4 regions of the Brevibacillus sp. NRRL NRS-603 genome follow, and region 2 is predicted to be linked to each of the others. Evidence: riboswitches for the same ligand, from Rfam matches in the RefSeq annotation. Region 2 holds a riboswitch; each other region holds the start of a gene.

Region 1 (3,874 bases), on a different contig from region 2:
GTATCTTGACGCTCGTACTGGCAAGGAAGTGAAAACGACCTTGTGGCGCGGGGAGTCGTTTCGCGACAGTATTGCCGTCAAGCCCGGAGGCAAGAAGACAATGGTTACATCGGAAAAAGAGGCTGCGGCCGCCATGGAGTTCTTCGGTCAGAAGGTGGAGGGCTTCACATTTACCGGGAGTAATGTGCCCGATTATATGATGGGAGACAACGAACGGGAATACCAGGCCAAAAAAGGCGAGCGATTCATGCAGCTGACTACTGTCAACAATCGGGCAGCAGCGTTCAAGATATCTTATCCGGAGCTGCGAGAAGGTGATCCGACACTTACCATCACAGAATTGCAGGAGCGAGCGATCTTGTTTTTGGAGCCGTATTTGGATTCACGGGTGAAGACTGTTCGGATGCAGGAGCAAATTTATGTGATGGGTAGACAGGTTGAATTGAAATTTGTCCGAGAAGTAAACGGCGTAATGGTGCCGGAGCAGTTTTACAAGATCACGTTTGACGGGCAGACAGGTGAAATTATCGGGGCCACTTTGACATTCCCTCATGAGCAGGAGACCTTCCTGGATGCGTCCAAGGTGATTTCAGCGGAAGCGGCGGTGCGGGTTTATCTCCAACATAAATCGTTTAGTCCCCGTTATGTATTCCCGCTTGAAAACAATAGGATTCAAGAGCAACCAAACTTGGTCTATTCGGCAGAGATATTGAAAAGCAACGGGGATGTAGATGCCATTACAGGAGAATGGCTGCCATACGAATAAAGAGAGACACCAGGGGGAGACTCCTGGTGTTTCGTTTTGCATAATGCCTTCCCAGAAATTGCATAGTAAAGCGTGAGGGGAAGGGCAACCGCCCGTCATTTGCATCATTAGCGATCGAATGGAAAAAGGCACAGTCCCTCTGCAAAACCTGCATGCAGCTACTGTGCCTTATACGGAAGCATAATGGTGAACTTGGTTCCTACTCGTGGTTTGCTGGTTACATTGACCGTTCCGCCAATCGCATGGATGACATGATAGGAATATGTCAATCCAAGACCGGTCCCAGTTGTTTTCGTAGAAAAATAAATCGTTCCGAGGCGGCTGATCTGTCCTGCATCCATGCCGACACCGTTATCCTTAATAACTAACAGGGCTTTGTTTCGCTCGATGAGCAAGTCCAGAGAGACTTTTCCGTCCGAAATATCTGAACACGCCTCGATGGCATTTTTGATGAAATTCACAAGAACTTGCTTGAACTCGTCTGGATTGGCCTTGATCGTCACAGGTCTCTCAAAGTCTTGCAGTGTAAGCTCCACGTTATGCATATTCGCAAAGGGGAGCATCACTTCGCGGATAGCATGCAGATGCTCGCTCACATTGATAATCTCATGTCGTTCCTTGAGCGGCTTGGAAATCGCAAGGTACTCGGTCAAGATGGCTTCTGTCCGTTGAATTTCATCGAGACTGATACGAATGTATTGATCGACTTTTACCAAATTTTCCGGGCATTCCTGTATTAATTTCAAGAAGCCTTTGACTGCTGTCAGCGGATTGCGAACCTCATGTGCGAGCGATGCAGCAACATGGCTCATCGTCTGGATTTTTTCGTTTTGCGCGTGGCGGATAAACAGCTCCTTATCCGAAACGCATTTGCTGAAAAGCGACATTAATAACCAGAGGCCGAAAAAGTTTTGAATAGGAATCGCTATGGTGTAGTAAACGAGGTGTTGAGTTACATAGGTGGGAAAAAAGTAATAAGTAGTCCCTAAAGCAACCGTAGAAAAAATCGCACTCGTCATAAAAAGATACAGTGTTTTCCGATAACTGGCTTTGTAGTGTCGATACAAAAAGAGTGATATGACAAAATTGACTGTAAGGATCAGCATGGCAACCCATGTCCCTTCTCCACCTAGGTAGTACCGATAAACCAAGGCTTCAATCAGAAGGAGCATGGCAATCTCGATTCCGCCATAAACCAGTCCGAAAAGAATGATGACATGTCGGATATCAAAAAACATGCCATTCATGACACTCGGGGCGAAGGTCATCGCGAGAAACATGCAGGCTGAGCTGGTAATGGCAATAAAGGAACGGCTGTAGTTCCTCATTTTGTCACGGTAATAAATGTTGAAAAACACAAACGGGATAATGGCAAAAAACCATTGAAGAATGACTTCTTTTAATAGACTCATGTAGCATCCCCATCGCAAATATTTGCTAGGCTTGTATCAATCTACGATAATTCGACAAGACACAACAAAATCCCTCTCGATGCTACAGAAGAAACTGGAATATTTATCAAGAAAATTCTTTCGGTAAACCTAGTTGACAGATAGGTAATTGCCAGATTATATTCTGTATATACTTATACAAACGTTTTGAAAATAGAAACTACTCTTATCAAGAGAAGGCTGAGGGAATGGCCCTATGAAGCCCGGCAACCTAGCACGAGAGAATGTGTTCTTTCGAGCCAAGGTGCTAACTCCAACAGGTAGATTACCTGACAGATAAGAGGCGAGAATCTTGTCGATTTTTGTCCTCTTTCTCTGTGAAAGAGGATTTTTTGCGTAGGTGTCGTGGGGAAGAAGCGCATTTCCAGTCTACTCTTCGGCATATGCCCCGCAGTGAGTGAAGACTGTTCGCTTCGGAAGAAATAGCGGGAGCGCTTCAAACGCAGAAGGTTCAGGAAGTAAAAAGAAAAAGGGGGAACATCTCAATGAAAAAGAAACTCGGTCTGATCACATCACTTGTTTTGGCAGCATCTGTTCTTGTGACGGCATGCGGCAGCGGGGCAACAACCGGAACAGGCAGCACAAACGGCGGTGCTTCGGGAGAGAAGGCGAAGAGAATCGCACTGATCATGCGTCAAAACGTAGGGACGTTCTCCGCCCAATATATCAATGGAGTGAAGACAGAGGTAGAGAAAAACGGCGGCGAGTTGACTGTATTCAACGCAGATACCGATCTGGCAAAAATGTCATCCAACCTCGATGCAGCTGTGAACCAAAAGTTTGATGGCATTCTAATCGACCATGGTACGGCAGAAGCGTTACAGCAGGGCACGCAAAAGGCCGTGGATAAAAAAATCCCGGTTGTCTTGTTTGATACAGACATCAACATTCCAGGTGTGCCAGTTGTGGCGCAGGATGACAACAAGTTGGCAGAGCTGAGCCTGGAGAAGCTGGCGGCGGATACAAATGGCAAAGGCAATATTGTGAAAATTTGGGTAGCTGGCTTTGCGCCAATGGAAAAACGTCAAGTGACGTATGAAGCTTTCCAGAAGAAATACCCGGACTTGAAAGAGATTGCGGCATTCGGTTCTGCTACCAACAATACGGCACTCGATACACAGACGCAGATGGAAGCGATCTTGAAAAAGTATCCGAACAAAGGTGACATCACAGCGGTATGGGCGGCTTGGGATGAATTTGCCAAAGGCGCAACACGTGCCATCCAGCAAGCAGGACGTACGGAAATCAAAGTATACTCCATCGATTTGAGTGATGAGGATCTGCAAATGATCCAGGCGGAAAACTCTCCGTGGGCAGCGACGGCAGCGGTAGACCCATCCAATATCGGACGCATCCATGCCCAAACTGTGTTCCAAAAAATCAAAGGCGAGCAAGTGCCAGACAACGTGAAGCTGAACCCAGTGCTGGTGAAACAGGAAGACCTGCCGAAGGATAAAAAAGTAACGATGGGCGACCTGTCCCAATACGTACAAGAGTGGGGCAAGTAAGAACCAAATTGGCTTTTCCCGTTGATTCGTATCCATCAACGGGATTTTTCCTTATAGAGGTGGGAACACGCAGGTAAACAGGAGGTGTGAAACATGTCCACATTGCAGATGAAAGGGATGACGAAACAGTTTTCTGGGGTTCCTGCCCT
Region 2 (3,874 bases):
CCAGCACAAACTCCTGACGCTTGATCTGCATGATTTGTCCTCTGACCAGGCGGGCCATCCCCACCCAGCCAGTCAGGGAAAGGGCAATTATGATCGTTGAGAGACCAGGCTCCAGTACCACCATCAGCAGGATTACTACTAGCAAATACGGAATACTGTATAGAATTTCAGCCAACCGCATTAGGATGTTGTCCACACGGTCTCCCAGCTTGTTTCTGCCTGCCATATAACCGGATATCCCGCCGATGCATACCCCAATCACTAGGTCGATGGCTGCTGCCGCCACACCAATAAACAAAGAGATTTGACCGCCTGCCCAGGTACGTGCCCACATGTCCCGCCCCAAGTCATCCGTTCCAAACCAGTGCTCGCCCGACAATGGCAGATTTCCTTTTGTCAATGACTGTTCATGCGGGCTGTGGGGAACGAGCATCGGACCGATAATCGAGAGGGTCACCACTGCCATAAGCAGGAAGAACCCGAGCATGGCCAGCTTGTTGCTGCATACCCGCTGCCATACCTCCGGCCAATACCCAAGACTGGGACGTTCCCAAGTTTCCTCGGATAGCCGGTTTCGGTCGACTGGTCGAAACAAGGAATCCAGTTGTGTTGCCTGATTGGCCATAACGCTACTTCCCTCCACTCGTCAATCTGATGCGCGGGTCAATCACCCGATACAGCAGGTCGATCATGTACAAAGTAAAAATGAGCACAAAGCTGTAAAAGACTGTCGTTCCCAAAATAACAGGATAATCGCGGTTAAAAATGCTTTCCACGAAGTATTTGCCGAGCCCGGGAATGGCGAAAATCTTTTCCACCACAAAGGTTCCGGTCATCAGGTTGGCAAACAGCGGACCAATAAAAGTAAGAACCGGCAGTATGGCGTTGCGCATCCCGTGTCTAACGACAATGGAAAAGGTGCCAAGCCCTTTTGCCTCCGCTGTACTTATGTATTCCTGTTGCCAAACCTCAAGCATACTGGCTCGAACAAAACGGGCAATAATGGCGAGCGGACCGATAGCGAGCGCAAGCGTTGGAAGAATCGAGTGTTCCCAGCTCCCCCACGCAGCAACGGGAAATAGCTCCCATTTGACCGCCAAGTACTTGATCAACAGTGGCGCTAGAATAAAGCTGGGGACGGAAATTCCGATGATCGCTGCAAACATGGACAAGAAATCCAGCGTTCGATTGTGATAGAGTGCCGCTACGATTCCCAGTGTGATTCCACCTACTAGCGCGACAATAAACGACTGGAGTCCCAGAACAGCCGAGGCGGGAAATCCCTCTGCAATCAGCTTGTTCACATCCCTCGTCTTGGACTGGATAGAGGGCCCCAAGTCAAATTGCAGCAGTCCTTTCAGATAGAGCAAGTACTGTACCGTGATTGGCTGATCCAGGTTGTACTCCGCCCGCATGTTCTTCACTACTTCTTCCGGAAGCATTTTGGCGTCAGAAGCGAATGGATCACCCGGAATCAGGTGCATGGTCACAAATGTTACCGTGACAATAATCCACAGCGTAACGATCATGAGAAAGCCACGCTTGACTGCATAATGAAGCACGTTGTTTCCTCCTTCACAAAAAACAAAGTAAAAAGATATAAATACAATGAATTGAAAATATAGAAAACCCCTCTCCGAAAAGAAGAGGGGCGATTGCACGGTTCCCACCTTCTCATCTCGCAGAATAACTCCGCAGGAATTAGCACCGTAAGGTCAATCAGACCAAGGTTGCCGGGTTTCATCGGGCCAGTCCCTCCACCACTCTCGATAAGAATGTTCTATGAAATTTAATTTCATCGTAAAATTCTTTTTTATCTTATCATTTTACTCGGATATGTCAATGCTGTTCAATGACAATTGATTTTTCTTTATTTTTTATGGAAATATAAAAATGTCTGCCCAAATCTTAATCGTGGTGGCTAGGATCAACAAGGCAAGAATAGTTTGGAGAATACGGGTACCCAAACATTTGCTGACCTTCGCACCGAGCGGCGCTGCCATGATGCTTGCGATTACCATGATCACGGATGGCCACAGCAATATGTCCCCCGCCATCCATTTCCCTACGGTCGAACCGATGGAGGAAAGAAACGTGATGGCAAGAGAGGAAGCAATTGCAACTCTCGTCGGTATCTTGAGGATGATCAACATGATGGGAACCAAAATAAAAGCGCCAGCGGCCCCAACAATTCCGGAGGCTCCTCCTACAATCAAAGCGGATAATACGGCTGTTGGTTTATGAAAGATAACCTTGGTATTTTCACGTTCATCTACTCGCTTTTTTGGCAGGAACATCAAGATGACAGCAATGGTGGCCAGAATGGCGTAAACGATATGGATGGCTTCTGCGGAAAGATATTTTCCTCCATATCCTCCAAGCAAGCTACCGACAATAATGGCACTTCCCATGCACAGAACGAGCTGGTAATGGATAACCTTATCTTTGCGCAGAGTCCAAACAGCAGCTAGGGTGGCAAAAAATACTTGGACGGCACTTATTCCGGATACTTCGTGAGCTGTGTAAGCAACAAATCCAAGGGCGGGCGGAATGTACAGAAGCATTGGATACTTGATGATGGAGCCCCCGATTCCCACGAGACCAGAAATAAACGATCCCGCGAAACCGATAACAAACAGTGTGATCACAAGATCGATAGTCATAGGCTCACTCTTTGCAACTCCTCGCTTCGTTTTATCCTCGTTCTACAACTGCCAAGCCGTCTAGTTGCCATTTCAAGATTCCGCCGCTCAAATTTATTACATCCTTGAATCCGTTTGCTTTCAGGATGCTTGCTCCAATGGCGGATCGGACACCGGAGCGGCACTGTACGAGAACTGGCTTCTCGTGAGGAATCTCATCCAGCCGCATGGCGAGAGTACCGAGCATGATGTGCTGTGCATCCGGAATGTGTCCTTCCTTCCACTCAGCCAGATTGCGTACATCCACTACGTGAACCTCTCCTTTTTCCACCCGTTCTGCAATCTCCAGCGGTGTTACGTCTTCGATTATCTCGAGCGAAGACTCTTCACTTTCCATTAGCTTGCCGCTGTCGATAAAGCCTGTGACACGATCAATCCCTACAGCATGCAAGGCTTGTAAAATCTCGTCCAGCTCATCTGGGTTGCCCAGGATGTGAACCGGACGATCGTAATCGACGATCCAGCCCGCCCAGTTGGCAAATGACTTGTTAAAAGGAATGTGAAGTGTTCCCGCCAGATGCCCCTTCGCAAATTTCTGGAAAGGACGCGTATCGATCACCTGTCCGTTTCCCAGCGATTCCTTTACCGCTTCAAGCGAGTTGAACTCTTGAACAACAGGGAGTTCCTTGAGCAAGGCAGGGCCTTCCTTATTCACGCGTTTCATCACGGCAAAATACGTTGGCGGCTCTGGTTGTCCATCCAGGAGTGTATTGACGAATTCCTCTTCAGTGGAGAGTAACAGCGCCCAGTTAAAGAGCTTTTCATAACCGACGGTAGAAGACGGTACGGCCCCCAATGCTTTCCCGCAAGCACTTCCTGCGCCATGAGCTGGCCATACCTGCATATAATCCGGCAGTTGCTTGAATTTTTGGAGGGACTGGAACATGGCTCTTGCACCTAACTCGGACGTCCCCTTCATTCCTGCCGCTTTTTCGAGCAAGTCCGGTCTGCCGATATCGCCGACAAAAACGAAATCTCCCGTGAAGATCCCGATGGGGCGATCTGCATTCCCTCCGACGTCTGTCAAAAGGAAAGAGATGCTCTCAGGTGTATGGCCAGGAGTATGCATGACTTCAAATAGCAGGTTTCCAATAAAAAAACGATCTCCATCGTGGACAAGCTGATGGTTCAAACCTTCCAAGTACTGATATTTCCATTCCTCATCGCCTTCA
Region 3 (3,874 bases), on a different contig from region 2:
TGTCCCATGCGTGATGCCTCCTGTTTAAACACGGGAGGCATTCACACTGTTTCTATCACAACAACGTCTTACTGTTCCACTTCACCTGGCCATGCGAGCATGCCGCCAACCATATTCGCCACGTCATACCCTTGTGCACTCAAATACTCTGTAGCTGTATTGCTTCTGGCACCACTGCGGCAAACCATCACAATCGGAATGTTCTTATCCAGTTCATCAATACGATGCGGCAAAAAGCCGAGTGGGATCAGCTTTGCCTCTTTAATGTGACCCGCATTCCACTCATCGACTTCGCGTACATCAATGACTTGCAGCTCCTCTTTGGCTTCCAGCTTTTCCAACAGCTCTTGTGGTGTAATTTCCTTTACTCCATGGCTCATCGTTATTTATCCTCCTATATGTACGATCAGATCAGTTGTAACCACCTCCATGATATCATACGCTATTTTACTTTTCTAACGCGAAGAGCACTTGGCTTCACCATGCATCTATGCTCCCCATTTTCTACCATTATCTCCTATTTCGATGCGGCAATAGCCACACGGGATGTGAACAGGTTGAGACAAAACCGTTACAAATTAATGGCATGAGTGAACACCTTTCATCCATATATACATAAAAACCTCCCCGATAACTGTATATTCCTCATTGACAGCAAGGTTTTATTTTCATACAATTACGACAACAATTATTTTCATCAAGAGCGGTGGAGGGACAGGCCCTACGAAACCCGGCAACCAGCAGACTAGCTGCATGGTGCCAATTCCTGCAGAATCCAGTGATTCTGAGAGATGAACAAAAGCCCGTGCATGTTCGGAGCCTTCTTCTTCTCAGGAGAATGCTCCGTTTTTTATTAGCCGATTCCCCATTAGCAAAAGGAGAGATGGACATGTCCGATCAACAACAATGGAAGCCAGAAACACTTGCGGTACACGGTGGGCAGGAGGTTGACCCTGTAACAGGCTCACGTGCTGTTCCGATCTATCAGACAACCTCCTATGTTTTCCGCGATACGGAGCATGCAGCCAACCTGTTTGGCTTAAAAGAGTTTGGGAACATCTATACACGCATCATGAATCCCACGCAGGATGTGTTTGAGAAGCGTGTTGCCCTGCTCGAAGGTGGTGTTGGTGCACTCGCGACCGCATCCGGGCAAGCTGCCATTACATTCGCCATCTTAAATATTGCGCATGCAGGAGACGAGATCGTCGCTTCCAGCAGCCTCTACGGCGGTACCTACAACCTGTTCGCCCACACTCTTCCCCGCCTCGGAATCAAGGTTCATTTTGCAGATCAATCCAATCCAGAAAACTTCCGTGCCTATATCAATGAAAAGACAAGAGCCGTGTTTTGCGAGACAATCGGCAACCCGCGCATTGATGTCGCTGATATCGAGGCGATCGCCCATATTGCACATGAAAATGGCGTGCCTTTGATCGTGGATAACACCTTCGCAACGCCGATTTTGTGCCGTCCTTTTGAGCACGGGGCTGATATCGTCGTGCACTCCACCACCAAATTCATCGGCGGCCACGGAACAGCAATTGGCGGTATCATCGTAGACTCTGGAAAATTCGACTGGAACAACGGAAAATTCCCAGGTCTGACTACACCAGACCCAAGCTACCATGGCGTCGTTTATACAGAGGCAGTCGGTCCGCTGGCCTATATTATCAAGGCACGTGTTCAGCTCCAGCGCGATATCGGAGCAGCAGTCGCTCCAATCAATTCCTTCTTGTTCCTGCAAGGATTAGAAACACTGCATCTGCGGATCGAGCGGCATAGCCAGAACGCCTTGGCAGTAGCCCAGTTCCTCGCCAATCACTCTGCGGTAGAGTGGGTGAGTTATCCGGGATTGGAGTCAGACTCCCAGCGTGAATTGGCCCGAAAATATTTGCCAAAAGGTGCTGGCGCGATCCTGACCTTTGGAATTCGCGGTGGCGTTGAGGCAGGAAAAACATTGATCGAGTCAGTGAAGCTGTTCTCCCATCTCGCAAATGTCGGGGACTCCAAGTCACTCATCATTCATCCAGCGAGCACAACACATCAGCAGATGACAGAAGAAGAGCAGGCAGCAGCCGGAGTGACCCCGGGACTTATCCGCCTCTCCGTCGGCACAGAATCGATCGACGATATCATCTCTGATTTGGAGCAAGCACTACAGCGTGCCTCGCAATTATCCACGGTAGGTTAACCCTACCTTTTCAGGAAGAAGAATCACGTCATCTCTTTGGACAGAGATCTGTGATTCTTCTTTTCCTTTTCTATTTCTGTTCGAAAAATATTGAATTTAAGATTCGGTATCTATAAAATACATAATTATGTACAAATTTTGGAAGGATGATCACATGAAGATTTTAAACATTGGCAGTGAACGAACGACCTATCGGGTTGAGCTCTCATATTCTCCTTTATTCGAAGCTGCCTTGGGAATCGCTGCCGCTACCTACGATCAATTGCATCACACGATGGAACACCCTCCTGCCTACTGGCGTCAACTGTTGGACGAGCTATCACCTCCTGTACGGCAAGAGGTCGACTATGCCAAGGAGCACAACACGTGGAAGACGCTTTTGCAACTGCTCGATCTTTGCCCTTTCGCTGATCTAGATTCCTTTCTCTCGTATGTCAGAGAGCTTTCAACCGAACAGCTCCGATACGAGGCCCTCCCTTATCTCGGTGAAAATATGCAGGAAGCACGACGGAAGGCTGCACTAGGAAGCAAGGATGATTGCGCCGCTTTGCAGAAAGCCTGCCGTACGCACCTCTTTTTTGAATCGTACATCGGACATATTGCTTCCGTTGATGCAGAAGAGCTGCGGGGCCATATTCTCCGATTGATGGAAGGCTGGTATACCACTCATATCAAGCCGCGTGAGCAAGAAATCGTTCGCATGCTAGAACGGGATTGGTCGCAAAAGCAAAACAAGCTAGGAAAGCTCCCCCCAGAAGCCTTGGTAGAGTATGCGACGGGATCGAGCTACCTCCCAGAGCCTGCCGTGACACGTGTACTGCTGATCCCGCAAGCGATCTATCGCCCGTGGACGGTACAGGCCGATGCTGTTGGGACGAAAATTTTTTATTACCCTGTGGCTGACGAAAATTTGCACGATGCTGTAGATCCTAATCAGCCACCGCCTTCACTGGTGCAGGCCTTGAAAGCACTCGGAGATGAGCACAGGCTGCGCATGGTCAAAATGCTGGCGGAAAAGGATCTGAGCCTGCAAGAGATAACAGATCAACTCTCCATGGCGAAATCGACAGTACATCATCATCTGTCCATGCTGCGGTCTGCCCATCTCGTTGAAACAGCAGGCTCCCGTTACAGACTCCGCCGTCATACGCTGGACAAGCTCCCCTTGTTATGGGATGAATTCCTGGACAGGAGCACCCCATGAACCAAACCGCTGTACAAGCCTCTGTCTGGCAGCAGCGTTCTTATCGTTGGATTCTTTTCGGTCAGCTCATTTCAGAACTCGGCGCCTCACTCGGTACCCTCGCCAATAGCTGGTTAATCTATCAGGCAACAGGCTCACAAGGTGCGGTCGGACAGATGTTGCTCTTGTATTTCTTGCCGTCGCTCGCTATTCAGCTGGTAGCCGGACCGTACATCGACCGATTCGATAAGAAGCGTGTCATGATTTTTTCTCAATGGATGCGAGCTGCTGCGTTTTGTTTGTCCTTTGCGGTCATTACTTCCGGGACTGAATCACTCTGGCCGCTGTATTTCACTGCCTTGATCAACGGTCTCGTTCAACCGCTGTATGTGCCAGCCAGTCAGTCGCTCCTCCCTGCTCTGGTCAAAAGAGAGCAGCTCCTCCAAGCCAATGCCTATTTGGATAGCGTCTTGCGGATTGCCTTGATTACAGGTCCG
Region 4 (3,874 bases), on a different contig from region 2:
GTCATCAATGCCGGTATCCACGTCAAGAATGATCTTTTGCACGAATGGTCCTCCTCACGTTCATTCCTCATGAAAAGAGGGTATATCCGCAAATGTCTATACCCTCGCCCATGTTTTTCTATCGTTCGTTATTGCGTGATTTCACGATTCCAACGGTCAATCCATGCTTTGGAGTGCTCGTTAACGAATTTCATGTCCAGCATTTTCAGCTTGCTTACCGTTTCTTCTCCGTACGTTACGCCTTTTGCTTCTTCTTTTGTCAGTTGAACCGTCTTGTTTACAGGAGAATCGATTTTTGCTTTTGCTGTTTTCTCCTGAACTTCCTTGCTCAGCTGGTAGTTGATGAAGTCTTCAGCGAGTGCTTTGTTTTTCGAGCCTTTTACGATGTTAACCGTATTCATGACCGCATACCCGCCGCTTGCAGGTTGTACGAAAACAGCTTCTGGAACAGCGGCTTTGATGTCTTTGAAGTACATTTCCATGATCGGTCCTACGCCGATTTCTTCTTGTCCAAACATGTTCACGTATTCGGAGGTCTTGTCGTAGAACTTCACGACACTTTGGTTGACTTCTTTCATTTTCGCGAAGGCTTGATCCTCGTTAAATTCCTTGCTGCCCGCAACCGCAGAAGCACTGTCGAGAACCATCGGGCCTGTCGTGGACGTAATGCTTGGCAGTGTCAGCTTGCCCGCCAGCTCCGGGTTCCACAGATCTTTCCAATCCTTGATCTCGGTTTTCACGAGCTTTGGATTGTAGGCAATCCCGAATTGGCCAATCGTATAGGCTGGACCATACTCCTCGCCCAGTGGTGCTTTGGCGATGTCGTAGATTTGATCCAAGTTCGTGATGCGGCTGCGGTCGATTTTTTCAAATGCGCCACTCTCAATCCCTTGCTGTGCATAGTAGTCAGAGAGGTAGATCAAGTCTACATCGGAGCTTCCTTGGCGAATTTTGTTCAGGCGCTCTGCATTATTTCCGATTTCCAGCACGATTTTCACGTTATGTTCTTTTTCAAACGGCTCATATACTTCTTTGCGGAAAAAGTCTTCGGAGAAGCCCCATGTGGAGATGACCAGCTTTTGTGGTTCGCCCTTGGCTTCGCCGCCAGCTCCTCCCGCCTGTGGTTGATCATTGCTGCCACAGCCAGCGAGAGCCAGTGACATCATAGAAAAAGACAGGATTCCAGCAAGTAATTTTTTCATCGTAATTCTCCTCCAGTTGGGTTCATTTGATGACAAAATATGGTGATACAATAAAAAGAAAAGCACCCTTGATTAGAACGTATCATTCTAAACAAGAGCACTTTTCTTCGTAAACAAAGAGAAGTGACACCCGTTTTTACGCAAAGTCTACGGTCTCCCCTTAAGATAGATCAAAAGAGAAAATCCGAACGATTGCGTCAGGTATTCAGTTCTGATTCAGCTAAAATAACATTCGTGATCGCCCACTGCGTAGGCGCATCATAGTCCCTCAGCACGGCCTCCAACGGCAACCCCATCTCTTCTTCCAATCGTTCTCTCAGTTTCTTCTTATAAAGAAGGGACATGCGAAAATCGACTTCGAGCTTGAGGGCCGGTGCTTCTCCTTCCAACGCTTGTGAGCGCGGAGAGCGGCGATGCTTGGCTTGGAACGTAATCATCTGATTTTCAATCGTGACTCGGAGCAAAGTCGTTCCAAATCCGAACAACTCTTTTGCTATCTCATTATAGATGGCAGACAGCTTTTTTCTGGTTTCATTGGAGTCCACGAGAGTCATGTCATCACCTGCGATAGCTGGTATCGGGTTCATTCGCTCTCATTATACAAATGATTTTCCGATTCTTCAATAGAATATTCGTATTTAGATCAATTTCACATTTTTCCACCAAGTCATTCGTTTGCAAAAACAGTTGACACCTGAAAAATCAGTCGTTATAATCCAACTATCCAAATAAGAATTAACAACAATGTTTGGAATGATAATTTCATAGCACATTCTCTTATGAAGAGAGGTTGAGGGACTGGCCCTATGACACCTCGGCAACCTATCGCAAACGATACGGTGCCAAATCCAGCGGAATTTATTCCGACAGATAAGAGAGGTATTGTTGCAGTGTGGTTACATACTCGCAGTTTTCGCCTCTTCTGTCGGAAGAGGCTTTTTTCTTTTCCATCTTACATCCAGAGAAAAGGGGTTATTTTCATGAAAAAGACTGGTCTACTACTCACTACACTACTGCTCGCTGCATCGCTCGTAACGGCTTGCGGCGGTAAACAAGAAGCTGCTCCTGCTAACGGCGGCACTACTGCTGAACAAACCTCGCTCAAAGTGGGCGTCACTGGCGGCCCGCACGAAGAGATTCTAAACAAAGTGAAAGAAGTCGCCAAAGGCAAAGGGCTCGACGTCGAAGTCGTCGTTTTCAACGATTACGTACAGCCGAACCAAGCGCTCGATAAAGGAAACCTCGATGTGAACAGCTTCCAAACCATTCCGTTCTTGGCGAAGTTCAATCAAGATCACAAAACCAAAATCGTCGAGGTCGGAAAAACCGTGACGTACCCGATGGGCCTGTACTCCACCAAGCATAAAAAAGTGGAGGACATCCCGGCAGGCGGCGTTGTCGGCATCCAAAACGACCCGACCAACCGAGCACGCGCCCTTCTGCTCTATCAGGCAGCCGGCTTAATTAAGCTCAAGGATGGCGTGGGCGACAACGCAACACCACTGGACATCGTAGAAAATCCAAAAAATTTGCAATTCAAAGAGCTGGAGGCTGCTTTCCTGGCGCGCTCACTGAGCAACGTAGAGGTTGCTTCAATTAATACGAATTTCGCAATGGAAGCTGGCTACTCCCCGAAAAAAGATGCGATCTTCGCTGAGACGGCTGATTCTCCATACGTAAACATCCTGGCAGTCAACGAAACCAACAAAGACAACCCTGCTGTCAAAAAGCTGGTGGACATCTACCGTTCCGAAGAAGTGAAAAAATTCATCGACGAACGTTTTGAAGGAGCTGTACTGCCGTCCTGGTAAAATCCACGCCAGGAACATCAAGAACAACAAGGAGAACTCGTTATGATACAGCTAACCGATATTCATAAGTCGTATCAAGTAGGAAACAAGCAGGTAAAAGCATTGAAGGGCGTATCCCTACAGGTGGAAAAAGGACAAATCTACGGGGTTATCGGCTTTAGCGGAGCGGGGAAAAGTACCCTGCTCCGTACCATCAACCTGTTGGAGAAGCCAACGAGCGGTTCTGTGATCGTCAATGGCCAGAACATGCTGGCCCTCAAGGAAAAGGAGCTGCGGCAAGCTCGCAAAAAGATCGGGATTATTTTTCAACACTTCAACCTGCTCTCTTCCTATAATGTCTTTGACAATGTGGCGGAAATCTTGCGGATGAATCGCGTCCCCAAAGATGTCATTAAGCGCAAGGTAGAAGACCTTCTCGGCTTGGTTGGCTTGTCTGATAAAGCAAACGCTTATCCTTCTCAGCTATCCGGTGGACAAAAGCAACGGGTGGGCATCGCTCGTGCGCTTGCGACCGATCCGGAAATTCTGCTCTGTGACGAAGCGACTTCCGCTCTCGACCCGCAGACGACCGAATCGATCCTGGAGCTGTTGCTCGACATCAATCGAAAGTTCAACCTGACCATCGTGCTGATTACACATGAAATGCAGGTCATCAAAAAAATCTGCGACCAGGTAGCCATCATGGAAAATGGCGTTGTCATCGAGCAAGGCTCCGTTCTGGATGTGTTCAGCAATCCGCAAGAGCAAACGACCCGTAATTTTATCAAAACGGTTTTCGACGATCAGGTGCCACAGGAGATCTTGTCCAAAATAAAAGATACAGGGCCTGTTTCCAAAATTGTTCGCGTTGCCTTTCGCGGA

Evidence for each region. Region 2 has a riboswitch for S-adenosylmethionine ahead of C7R94_RS08630 (ABC transporter permease). Riboswitches for the same ligand answer to the same signal wherever they lie in the genome.
Region 1: linked by a shared signal. The riboswitch ahead of C7R94_RS25255 (sugar ABC transporter substrate-binding protein) and the one ahead of C7R94_RS08630 (ABC transporter permease) in region 2 are both predicted to bind S-adenosylmethionine.
Region 3: linked by a shared signal. The riboswitch ahead of C7R94_RS00815 (homocysteine synthase) and the one ahead of C7R94_RS08630 (ABC transporter permease) in region 2 are both predicted to bind S-adenosylmethionine.
Region 4: linked by a shared signal. The riboswitch ahead of C7R94_RS06170 (MetQ/NlpA family ABC transporter substrate-binding protein) and the one ahead of C7R94_RS08630 (ABC transporter permease) in region 2 are both predicted to bind S-adenosylmethionine.

Annotation. Positions count from the first base shown of each region.
Region 1 covers NZ_PXZN01000045.1:16,882-20,755, forward strand. Annotated here, with positions in the region: gene C7R94_RS25245 (hypothetical protein) at 1-766, shown strand, start outside; gene C7R94_RS25250 (ATP-binding protein) at 925-2,178, opposite strand; SAM riboswitch class I at 2,381-2,500, shown strand; gene C7R94_RS25255 (sugar ABC transporter substrate-binding protein) at 2,703-3,725, shown strand; gene C7R94_RS25260 (sugar ABC transporter ATP-binding protein) at 3,819-3,874, shown strand, end outside.
Region 2 covers NZ_PXZN01000012.1:246,349-250,222, reverse strand. Annotated here, with positions in the region: gene C7R94_RS08635 (ABC transporter permease) at 1-625, opposite strand, end outside; gene C7R94_RS08630 (ABC transporter permease) at 630-1,562, opposite strand; SAM riboswitch class I at 1,672-1,776, opposite strand; gene C7R94_RS08625 (sulfite exporter TauE/SafE family protein) at 1,878-2,663, opposite strand; gene C7R94_RS08620 (MBL fold metallo-hydrolase) at 2,695-3,874, opposite strand, start outside.
Region 3 covers NZ_PXZN01000002.1:102,163-106,036, reverse strand. Annotated here, with positions in the region: gene C7R94_RS00820 (rhodanese-like domain-containing protein) at 69-380, opposite strand; SAM riboswitch class I at 692-798, shown strand; gene C7R94_RS00815 (homocysteine synthase) at 890-2,194, shown strand; gene C7R94_RS00810 (ArsR/SmtB family transcription factor) at 2,349-3,398, shown strand; gene C7R94_RS00805 (MFS transporter) at 3,395-3,874, shown strand, end outside.
Region 4 covers NZ_PXZN01000011.1:36,729-40,602, reverse strand. Annotated here, with positions in the region: gene C7R94_RS06185 (nucleoside hydrolase) at 1-42, opposite strand, end outside; gene C7R94_RS06180 (ABC transporter substrate-binding protein) at 129-1,202, opposite strand; gene C7R94_RS06175 (Na-translocating system protein MpsC family protein) at 1,400-1,756, opposite strand; SAM riboswitch class I at 1,977-2,079, shown strand; gene C7R94_RS06170 (MetQ/NlpA family ABC transporter substrate-binding protein) at 2,183-3,013, shown strand; gene C7R94_RS06165 (methionine ABC transporter ATP-binding protein) at 3,056-3,874, shown strand, end outside.